DNA from 3 places in the Streptomyces formicae genome. Region 3 is predicted to be linked to each of the others. Evidence: riboswitches for the same ligand, from Rfam matches in the RefSeq annotation. Region 3 holds a riboswitch; each other region holds the start of a gene.

Region 1 (3,265 bases), 3.1 Mb from region 3:
CGCCGACGCAGACGACGAGGAGGCGGCGAAGTGACCGAGGCCGCGACGATGCAGTTCCACCCGCAGCCCCAGGCGGGCACCGCCACTCCCTGGGCCTTCCCCGCCCCCGAGCGCGGCACCCTCACCAACGGCCTCACGGTGCTGCGCTGCCACCGCCCCGGCCAGCAGGTGATCGCCGTCGAGATCCACCTCGAAGCGCCTCTCGAAGCCGAGCCCGCGGGCCTCGACGGCGTGGCCACGATCATGGCGAGGGCCTTCAACGAGGGCACCGACAAGCACTCCGCCGAGGAGTTCGCCGCCGAGCTCGACCGCTGTGGCGCGACGCTCGACGCGCACGCCGACCACCCGGGCGTACGCGTGTCGCTCGAAGTCCCGGTCTCCCGGCTCTCGAAGGGGCTCGGCCTGGTCGCCGACGCGCTGCGCGCCCCGGCCTTCGCGGACAGCGAGATCGAGCGCCTGGTGGCCAACCGCCTGGACGAGATCCCGCACGAGGCGGCCAACCCGGCCCGCCGCGCCGCCAAGGAGCTCTCCCGGCAGCTCTTCCCCGCGACCTCGCGCATGTCGCGGCCGCGCCAGGGCAGCGAGGAGACGGTCTCGGCCATCGACTCGGCGGCCGTGCGGGCCTTCTACGAGAAGCACGTCAGGCCCGCGACGGCCACCCTCGTCGTGGTCGGCGACCTCACGGGCACCGACCTGGACGCCGTCCTCGCGGACACCGTCGGCGCCTGGACCGGTGACACGGCGGAGGCGCGTCCGGTGCCTCCGGTGACCGCCGACGACACCGGCCGCGTCGTGATCGTGCACCGCCCTGGCGCGGTGCAGACGCAGCTCCTGATCGGCCGCATCGGCGCCGACCGGCACGACCGCGTCTGGCCCGCCCAGGTGCTCGGTACGTACTGCCTGGGCGGCACCCTCACCTCGCGCCTGGACCGCGTCCTGCGCGAGGAGAAGGGATACACCTACGGCGTACGGGCGTTCGGCCAGGTGCTGCGCTCCGGGCCGGACGGCTCCGGCGCGGCGATGCTCGCCATCAGCGGCTCGGTCGACACGGCGTCCACGGGCCCGGCGCTCGACGACCTCTGGAAGGTGCTGCGCACGCTGGCCGCCGAGGGCCTCACGGACGCCGAGCGCGACGTGGCCGTGCAGAACCTGGTGGGCGTGGCCCCGCTCAAGTACGAGATGGCGGCCTCCGTGGCGGCCACGCTCGCCGACCAGGTCGAGCAGCACCTGCCGGACGACTTCCAGGCGCAGCTGTACCGGCGGCTCGCCGCCACCGGCACCGTGGAGGCCACCGCGGCCGTCGTGAACGCCTTCCCGGAGGACCGCCTGGTGACGATCCTCGTCGGCGACGCGGAGGAGATCGAGGAGCCCGTCAGGGCGCTCGGGATCGGCGAAGTGACCGTCGTCACGAGCTGAGGGGCAGTCAGGACATATCGGGACCCCGGTGGCCGAAGTGACCGCCGGGGTCCCCATATGTCCGAATTCATATGGAGGTTGCCTGTCTGCCGTGTGGCGTGCGCTACAAAAAGCTAGTTCTGTTTGGCGATTGAAAGACGGTCCGTTTAGCTTCGATCCGGCTGTCCGTCACGCAGTACGTCGCATCCGCGGCACCGGACAGTCATCGCCGAGTCCCCGTACGGCGCGAGCCAGGGGAGCCGGGGACCCACACGTCCCTGGGGTGAATCGGGAACCTTGCCGCCAGGCGAGGAACTCGTAGGAGACCTTCCTGCTCCGAACCCGTCAGCTAACCCGGTAGGCGAGAAGGAAGGAAAGGATCAGCCGCTTCATGGCGTTCACCCGTGCCACCGGGAAGCACCGTCGCCCGAGCCGCCTCACGCGTACCACCGCGAACGTAGCTGGCGTCGCCGCGCTCACCACCACCGGTGTCATCGGAGGGCTGGCCGCTCCGGCGCTCGCCGCCGAAGACGCCGCCGTCGAGCACACCGGCCTCACCCAGGCCATCTCCGTGGGCGACTCGCTCGCCGAGAGCGTCGACGCCCAGGCCGCCGCGCAGAAGCAGGCCGCCGCCGACGCCGCTGCCGCGAAGCAGGCCGAAGAGGCCGCCAAGAAGAAGGCGGCCGAGGAGAAGCGCAAGGCCGAGGCCAAGGCGAAGGCCAAGGCCAAGGAGGAGCGCGAGGCCAAGGAGCGCGCCGCCCGCGAGGCCGAGCGCAAGCGCCTGAACACCTACGTCGCCCCGATCTCCGGCTCGTACGTCTCCACGGGCTACCAGACCGGCGGCGCCATGTGGTCCTCCGGCAGCCACACCGGCATCGACTTCCACGCCGCGTCCGGCACCTCGGTCCACGCGGTGGGCTCCGGCACCGTCGTCGAGGCCGGCTGGGGCGGCGCCTACGGCAACAACGTGGTCATCAAGATGAACGACGGCACGTACACCCAGTACGGCCACATGTCGTCCCTCGGCGTCACCGTCGGCCAGACGGTCACCCCGGGCCAGCAGATCGGCCTCTCGGGCTCCACCGGCAACTCCAGTGGCCCCCACCTCCACTTCGAGGCCCGCACCGGCGCCGACTACGGCTCGGACATGGACCCCATCGCGTACCTGCGCGGGCACGGCGTCAACGTCTGACCCGTCGCCCCCTGAACGACGCACCGAATGCCCCGGCTCACCGAGCCGGGGCATTCGCCGTTTCCCGGCCCTTGTCCTTGGCCTTGCCCTTGGTCTTGGCTAAAAGGTATCCATGGATTTCGGTCCGCCGTCGGAAATTCCGGCGCCCTGCAATAGAGTCGACGGGCGAGCGTCAATCGACCGCGTTTCGCGGGGATTAAGGCGGAGGTTGGGTCATGCGCATTCCCGCGCAATCGGTCTGCACGGCCATCCGGGACGACATCGTCTCCGGCGTCCACGAACGGGGCGGCCGGCTCACCGAGGAGCTCCTCGCACGGCGCTACGGAGTCTCGCGCGTGCCCGTGCGCGAGGCGCTGCGCACCCTGGAGGCCGAGGGTTTCGTGGTGACCCGCAGGCACGCGGGCGCGTGCGTGGCCGAGCCCACCGAGCGGGAGGCCGCCGACCTCCTGGAGGTCAGGGCGCTGCTCGAACCGCTCGCTGCGGCGCGCGCGGCGCAGCACCGCACCGAGGCGCACCTCAAGGTCCTCCGCGGCCTGGTCAGGCTCGGCCAGGAGCGCTCACGGCGCGGGCAGGGGGAGGACCTGCGCTCGCTCGTGGGCTGGTTCCACGAGACGCTCGCCCAGGCGTCCGGCGGCCCCGGCATCGGCGTGCTCCTCACCCAGCTGCGGCGCAAGGTCG
Region 2 (3,265 bases), 3.4 Mb from region 3:
GAGCCTGCCGCCCGACAGGCCCGCGAGCTGCGCGAGTTCGTGCCGGGCGCGCTCCATCTCGTCGAGTACCCGGCGGGCCCTGGCCGCCAGGAGTTCGCCCGCGCCGGTCAGCCGCGCCCCGCGGTGATGGCGTACGAGCAGCGCCGTCCCTGCCTCCCGCTCCAGCTTGGCCAGTTGCTGCGAGAGGGCGGGCACGGTGTAGCCGAGCCGCTCGGCGGCCCGGGTGATCGAACCGGCCTCGGAGACCGCGACGAGTGCGGCGAGCCGCGTGGGGTCGTACATGGCAGCTCCTTGCGGCGCGAAGGGCGCGCGTACGGCTCCGGCGGCAGGCCACCCGGATCCCGGCCCGCAGACCCGGAGACTAAACGGCTGCTTAAGTCACGGTCAGGATATTCCACATACCCGTTGAAGGCTCGGGACCGGCAGGCTGGGCGGCATGGACGCACAACTGGTCGCCTTCACCCTGTTCGCCGCGGGCATGGTCGCCATGCCCGGTGCCGACTTCACCGTCGTCGTACGCAACTCCCTCGCCTCCCGGCGGGCGGGCGTGGCCAGTGCGATCGGGGTCGCGGCCGGACTCCTGGTGCACACGGCCCTCGCGGTCGCGGGCGTCGCCGCGGTGCTCGCCGCGGTCCCCGCGCTCTTCCGGGCGCTCCAACTGGTCGGCGCCGCCTATGTGCTGTACCTCGCCCATCGCGCGCTGCGCTCGGCGGCACGACCGCGTGAGACGGCGCAGGACGTGCTGACGGCGCGGGCCGGTGGTCTGCGGGAAGGCTTCCTGACCAACGCCCTCAACCCCAAGGCGTCGATCACGTTCCTGAGCGTGCTGCCCCAGTTCGTGCCCGCGGGCAGTCCCGCGATGCCCAGGACCTTGCTGCTCGCGTCCATCGTGGTGGCGCTCGCCCTGCTGTGGTTCCCGGCGGTGGCCCTGCTCGTCGACCGGCTCGGCAGGTGGCTGCGCAGGCCCCGTACGGCCCGTGCCATCGAGGCGGTCACCGGTGTCGCGCTCGGCGTGCTGGGTCTGGTGCTCCTGGTGGAGCCCGTTCTGGCCTGACCCCCGAGCACTCCGGAGTGCTCGGGGGACAGGACGGTCGCGGCGAGGGTCAGCGGACCCGGCCGTACCAGACGCTCTTGGACCAGATCTTCTCCAGGCGCACCACGGTGTTCCGCTTGGGCGCGTGCCAGATGCGGCCGTTACCCGCGTAGATCCCGACGTGGTAGACGTTCCTTCCGGAGTGGAAGAACACCAGGTCGCCGCGGGTCCGCTGGGACTTGGAGATGTGCTTGGTCTTGTTGTACTGCGCGGCGGCGGTGCGCGGCAGTTTCTTGCCCGTCTTCTTGAACGAGTAGAGCGTCAGGCCCGAGCAGTCGAACCGGTTGGGTCCCGCCGCGCCGTAGCGGTAGGGGGAGCCCTTCTTGGAAGCCGCGATCTTGAGCGCCTTCGTCCCGTGAGTGGCCGCTTGCGCTTCCCCGGTGAGCCCGGGGGCCACCACGGTGCCGCCTACGACGGCGAGCGTGAGGGCCGAAGCGGCCCCCGTCCTGCTGAGCAGCGACGGAACATGATTCAGCGCAGTCATGCGCAACCCTTCGTCAGCCGCCTGTGAAAGATGACCTGTCGGGTTCGGGCAGGCGAAGATGCCCGGCCGCGTCGTGCTCTGCGGCTTCACCCCAAGGGCGCGTCGTCCGGACCTTCCGGACGGGCCCGCCGTGCTTGGGTCCTCCACTCCTGCCGTTGCACCGATGTCGACCGGTCATCCGGGTGGCGGCAGGACTCGGCGTCCGCCCGGACCGCCCCGCCGCTGTGGCGGGGGCTTGTCGTCGGAGAGGATCTTGACCCGACAAGGGCGAAAAAACCGAGCCGAAACGGCGTTTTGTGAGGCTCCTCACGACTGACCCGTTCAGGTGGACACCGCCCGAAAGGGGCAGCCGTCCGGGTGGCCGACGACGGTTCGACCAGCACCGGAATGGTCCGTTCCGCACTCCTCGTACACCTCTGACGCAACTCTCGACCACGCCTTGGCGGACCCTTCGCTACGCCGTTCGGGGTAGCTCGTCTGGTCCGTTTCAACACGGCTCCGGACGTTCCGGAGAGTGCGGCGCGACGGGTTTCGGGCCTTCGGTGGCGGTCAACGGGCGCATAGCCACAGGGGTCTGGCCGAGGGGCGTGATCAACTCTGTGACGGGGGTGGCACGGTGACGCGGCGGGTCCTTCGCTCGCCGTCGAGCACGCGCAGCGCGCGGGCCAGCGTGGGCGCGTGCACTTCGCTCTCGCCGCGCCGGTGCATCAGGGTCAGCGCGTCCCGCAGGTCCTTCGCGCTGGTCACCAGGGCCTGGGCCGCGCGCAGTCCTCCGTAGGTGAGTTCGCCCCTTGCCGGGTTGATCCGGCCCACCAGGTCGACGACTTCGAGGTAGCGGTCGACCAACTCGGCCTCGGCGCGCGTCAGCGCGGGCAGGGGCGGGAGGTGGGGAAGCATGTCGGGCTCACCTCCCGTCGTGCGCGGACAGTGTGCTCTTGCGGCTCGGGATGATGCCGTCCACCAGGCCGTACTCGACGGCCGTGGGGGCATCGAGGATCTTGTCCCGCTCGATGTCGGCGCTGATCCGCTCGGGGCTCTGTCCGGTGTGCCGTACGAGCAGTTCCTCCAGGAGCCGCCGGGTGCGCAGGATCTCGTCGGCCTGGATCGCGAGGTCGCTCGCCTGCCCGCGGACCGGCTCGCCGATGGACGGCTGGTGGATGAGCACGCGCGCGCCGGGCAGCGCGAAGCGCTTGCCGGGCGTGCCCGCGGCGAGCAGCACGGCGGCGGATGACGCCGCCTGCCCCAGACAGGTCGTCTCCACGTCACAGGTGACGAACTGGATCGTGTCGTACAGGGCGGTCATCGCGCTGAACGAGCCGCCGGGGGAGTTGATGTACAGCGAGATGTCACGCTCCGGCGCCTGGTGCTCGAGGTGCATGAACTGCGCCATCACGTCGTTCGCCGACGTCTCGTCGATGGGAGTGCCGAGGAAGACGATCCGCTCTTCGAGGAGCTTGGAGTACGGATCGAGGGTCCGCGTCCCCGAACTCGTGCGCTCGGTGAACTCGGGCAGGACGTAACGGGCGGACGGACGGTTCACCGGGTGGTTCGACGGACGGTTCATGGGACGCCTCTCTTCGCAGCACTCCGCAGGGATCTGTAAAAAATGTACAGGACGTACGTTCATGGGGGGAAGGGTCCGACCGCACGCTGGGTTTCACGCCGCTGGGGTGGATCTGGACGGTGCG
Region 3 (3,265 bases):
GGCAGACCGCCCTCGCGACGCTCCTGCGACGCCTTCCCGACCTGCAACTCGCGGTGGATCCTGCCGATTTGCGGTGGCGTGGCGGGCTGATCATGCGGGGACTGCGGACGCTGCCCGTGGAGTTCGCACCCGCACAGAGAACGGTGTCCGACTGAGCCTCAGCTGACGGGGCGTCAAGACTGTGACTTTCACGTGATCTCCGCTGCATCGACTTGTGACAAGCGTTCGAGTGCGACTACGTTCACGTCGACTCGGGCACCCGGTGCCCCTGTCGCCGCATTAGTCTCGTGAAAGGCAACCGCATGCTCTCCGGCAATGGTCGTCACCGACGCCCCCGCCAAGCCCCGGCCCTCATCGTCGCGGCAGGAGTCACCGGATCCGCCATCGCCATCCCGCTGCTCGGCGCGACGAGCGCGAGCGCCGCCGACACCGCGACGTGGGACAAGCTCGCCGAGTGCGAGAGCGGCGGCGCGTGGAGCGCCAACCCGGGCAACGGGTACTACGGCGGAATCCAGTTCTCCCAGGAGATGTGGGAGAACTACGGCGGTCTGGACTACGCGCCGAGCGCCGACCAGGCGTCCAAGTCGCAGCAGATCGCCGTCGCCGAGAAGGTCCTCGACGACAAGGGGCCCGCCGCCTGGCCGAGCTGTGCCCCGATCGCCGGTCTCACCGATGACGGCGCGGCCGCCGACGTCGACCCGGGCGCACCGTTGACACCCGTCCCCTCCGACTCCGCGGACCCCGGGTCCGACGGGAAGGACAAGACGGGCGAGAAGTCCTCCGACAAGCCTTCGGAGAAGCCGTCGGAGAAGCCTTCCGGTAAGCCCTCCGACAAGCCTTCCGGGGACTCCTCGGACTCCTCGGACTCCGTAGACCCGTCCGACCCGGCCGACCCCTCCGACGCGTCCGACACGTCCGACGCGTCGAGAGACAAGGATCACGACAAGCCGGGCAAGGGCGACAAGAGCGACAAGGACGAGACGGACGGCAAGGGCGACGCGGGCGACTCCGGCAAGTCCGGAGAGAAGGGCAGTACTTCGCCCGAGCCCGAGGACTCCACCGCCCCCTCCGACGACTCCGCCCCCGGCCGCCACCGGGGCGACAGCGCCGACGAGCGGCCCTCCGGAGGCGACGGCAAGGACCGCACCGGACGGCACGCCTCGCGCGGCGGCGACCGCTCGGGGAAGACGGCCGAGGGGACGTACACGGTCCGCTCCGGCGACAACCTCTCGGTGATCGCGGACGACCTCGGCGTCGACGGTGGCTGGCCCACGCTCTATGCCGAGAACAAGAAGACCGTCGGCGACGACCCGGACCTCATTCTCCCCGGTCAGAGCCTCGATTTGGGCGAAAAGTAAGGGAAGTTGACGAAGAGTCGGGCGGGGTCTTCGCGTCGTATGTCCGGTTTGGCGCGAGTGAGAGATGGGTCTCAGAAGCCCTGATCGTCTTTGAAATTCCGGCGACCGCGTGTCTACGGTCGTCACCGCTCGCCACTGGTGAGCCCCGCCGGTCGGTACGCCGAATCCTGCCAACGGCCGGACGGGAACAGTCGTCGCTTTGAGCGCCGTAGGCAGGAGCGGGGGACCCAAGGTAAGTGCCGGGCCCGTCCGTTGAGGGGCCGAGCAGCCGAGAGGCTGAGCGGTCGTGAGACGGAGGGAAACGGCTAGGGGTTAAGTCGCACTCGAGGGAGTGCGGCCGGGCAACCACATCGGCCCGAACCCGACAGCTCACCTCGCAGGCGTCGGTGAGGGGATCAACTCATGCTGTTTTCCAGCAAGGGCAAGCACCGCCGCCCGTCCAAGGCCACCCGTGTCGTCACGCTCGCCGGTGTCACCGGTGCCGCCGTGGCGGCCCCGCTGATGGCCGCTGGTTCGGCCTCCGCCGCCACCGGCGCCGAGTGGGACGCCGTCGCCCAGTGCGAGTCCGGCGGCAACTGGTCCATCAACACCGGCAACGGCTACCAGGGTGGCGTGCAGTTCTCGCCGTCCACCTGGGCCGCGTACGGCGGTACGAAGTACGCGCCGACCGCCGACAAGGCCTCCAAGGCCCAGCAGATCGAGATCGCCGAGAAGGTCCTCGCGGGCCAGGGCAAGGGTGCCTGGCCGAGCTGTGGCGTCGGTCTCTCCGGTGCCGCGTACAACGGTGGCGGCTCGCAGCAGCAGGCCCCGCAGCAGCAGGCCAAGCCGCAGCCGCAGAAGACGCAGCAGCAGGCCGCCCCGCAGCAGCAGGCCCCGCAGGCCGCGCCGAAGCCGCAGCCCACGCCGCAGACCGAGACCAAGAAGAAGACCGTCGAGACCCCGACCGGCAAGACGGTCAAGAAGGGCGACGGCGAGTACAAGGTCAAGTCCGGCGACACCCTCTCCAAGATCGCCGAGTCGCACGAGGTCAAGGGCGGCTGGCAGAAGGTCTACAAGCTCAACGGCGACATCATCGACGACGCCGACTTCATCTACCCGGGCCAGCAGCTGCACCTCAAGTAGAGGCCCCACCCGGCCGTCACAGGCCCCCCGGCCGTGCTTCGGCGGACGCACGGCCACCCCCCCCGTCCCCACGGGCTCCCCGCCCCGGTGCGCGTATCCCCCGTACGCACCGGGGCGGGGCCATGTCCGGATCCTGCCTCCGCGACCGCCCCCCCCGAGACCCCCGGGACCGGCCCCGGCCGTGTTCGCCCCTAGCGAGCTACCGGCCAGTAGAAACACGGCCTTCCGTCCCGTTTCCCGGGTATTTGGGCCCCCGCCCGTCCCACGGGACGGGCGGTCGGCTGGTGGAAGCCCCGGAGCCCGTTAGGCTCGTGAGACGCAGGGCTGAAGCGGCCCCGCGTAAATGCGTCATATCCCAGAAGGAGATGCTCGTGCCGTCCATCGACGTCGTCGTAGCCCGGGAAATCCTGGACTCCCGAGGCAACCCCACGGTCGAGGTCGAGGTCGGCCTCGACGACGGCAGCACGGGTCGTGCCGCCGTTCCGTCCGGTGCCTCCACCGGTGCCTTCGAGGCCATCGAACTCCGTGACGGTGACCCCAACCGTTACCAGGGCAAGGGTGTCGAGAAGGCCGTCCTCGCCGTCATCGAGCAGATCGGCCCGGAGCTCGTCGGCTACGACGCCACCGAGCAGCGCCTGATCGACCAGGCCATGTTCGACCTGGACGCCACCGACAACAAGGGCTCGCTCGGCGCCAACGCCATCCTCGGCGTCTCCCTCGCCGTCGCGCACGCCGCCTCCGAGGCCAGCGACCTGCCGCTGTTCCGCTACCTCGGCGGCCCGAAC

What was found. Region 3 has a riboswitch for cyclic di-AMP ahead of KY5_RS16645 (transglycosylase family protein). Riboswitches for the same ligand answer to the same signal wherever they lie in the genome.
Region 1: another riboswitch for cyclic di-AMP. It lies ahead of KY5_RS30390 (M23 family metallopeptidase); the one in region 3 lies ahead of KY5_RS16645 (transglycosylase family protein).
Region 2: another riboswitch for cyclic di-AMP. It lies ahead of KY5_RS01875 (C40 family peptidase); the one in region 3 lies ahead of KY5_RS16645 (transglycosylase family protein).

The regions. Positions count from the first base shown of each region.
Region 1 covers NZ_CP022685.1:6,933,058-6,936,322, forward strand. Annotated here, with positions in the region: gene KY5_RS30380 (M16 family metallopeptidase) at 1-34, shown strand, start outside; gene KY5_RS30385 (M16 family metallopeptidase) at 31-1,416, shown strand; cyclic di-AMP (ydaO/yuaA leader) riboswitch at 1,613-1,774, shown strand; gene KY5_RS30390 (M23 family metallopeptidase) at 1,787-2,587, shown strand; gene KY5_RS30395 (GntR family transcriptional regulator) at 2,803-3,265, shown strand, end outside.
Region 2 covers NZ_CP022685.1:448,325-451,589, reverse strand. Annotated here, with positions in the region: gene KY5_RS01885 (LysR family transcriptional regulator) at 1-282, opposite strand, end outside; gene KY5_RS01880 (LysE family translocator) at 437-1,054, shown strand; gene KY5_RS01875 (C40 family peptidase) at 1,104-1,577, opposite strand; cyclic di-AMP (ydaO/yuaA leader) riboswitch at 1,581-1,759, opposite strand; gene KY5_RS01870 (hypothetical protein) at 2,169-2,474, opposite strand; gene KY5_RS01865 (ATP-dependent Clp protease proteolytic subunit) at 2,482-3,117, opposite strand.
Region 3 covers NZ_CP022685.1:3,881,311-3,884,575, reverse strand. Annotated here, with positions in the region: gene KY5_RS16655 (cytochrome P450 family protein) at 1-155, shown strand, start outside; gene KY5_RS16650 (transglycosylase family protein) at 303-1,358, shown strand; cyclic di-AMP (ydaO/yuaA leader) riboswitch at 1,553-1,756, shown strand; gene KY5_RS16645 (transglycosylase family protein) at 1,761-2,480, shown strand; gene eno (phosphopyruvate hydratase) at 2,846-3,265, shown strand, end outside.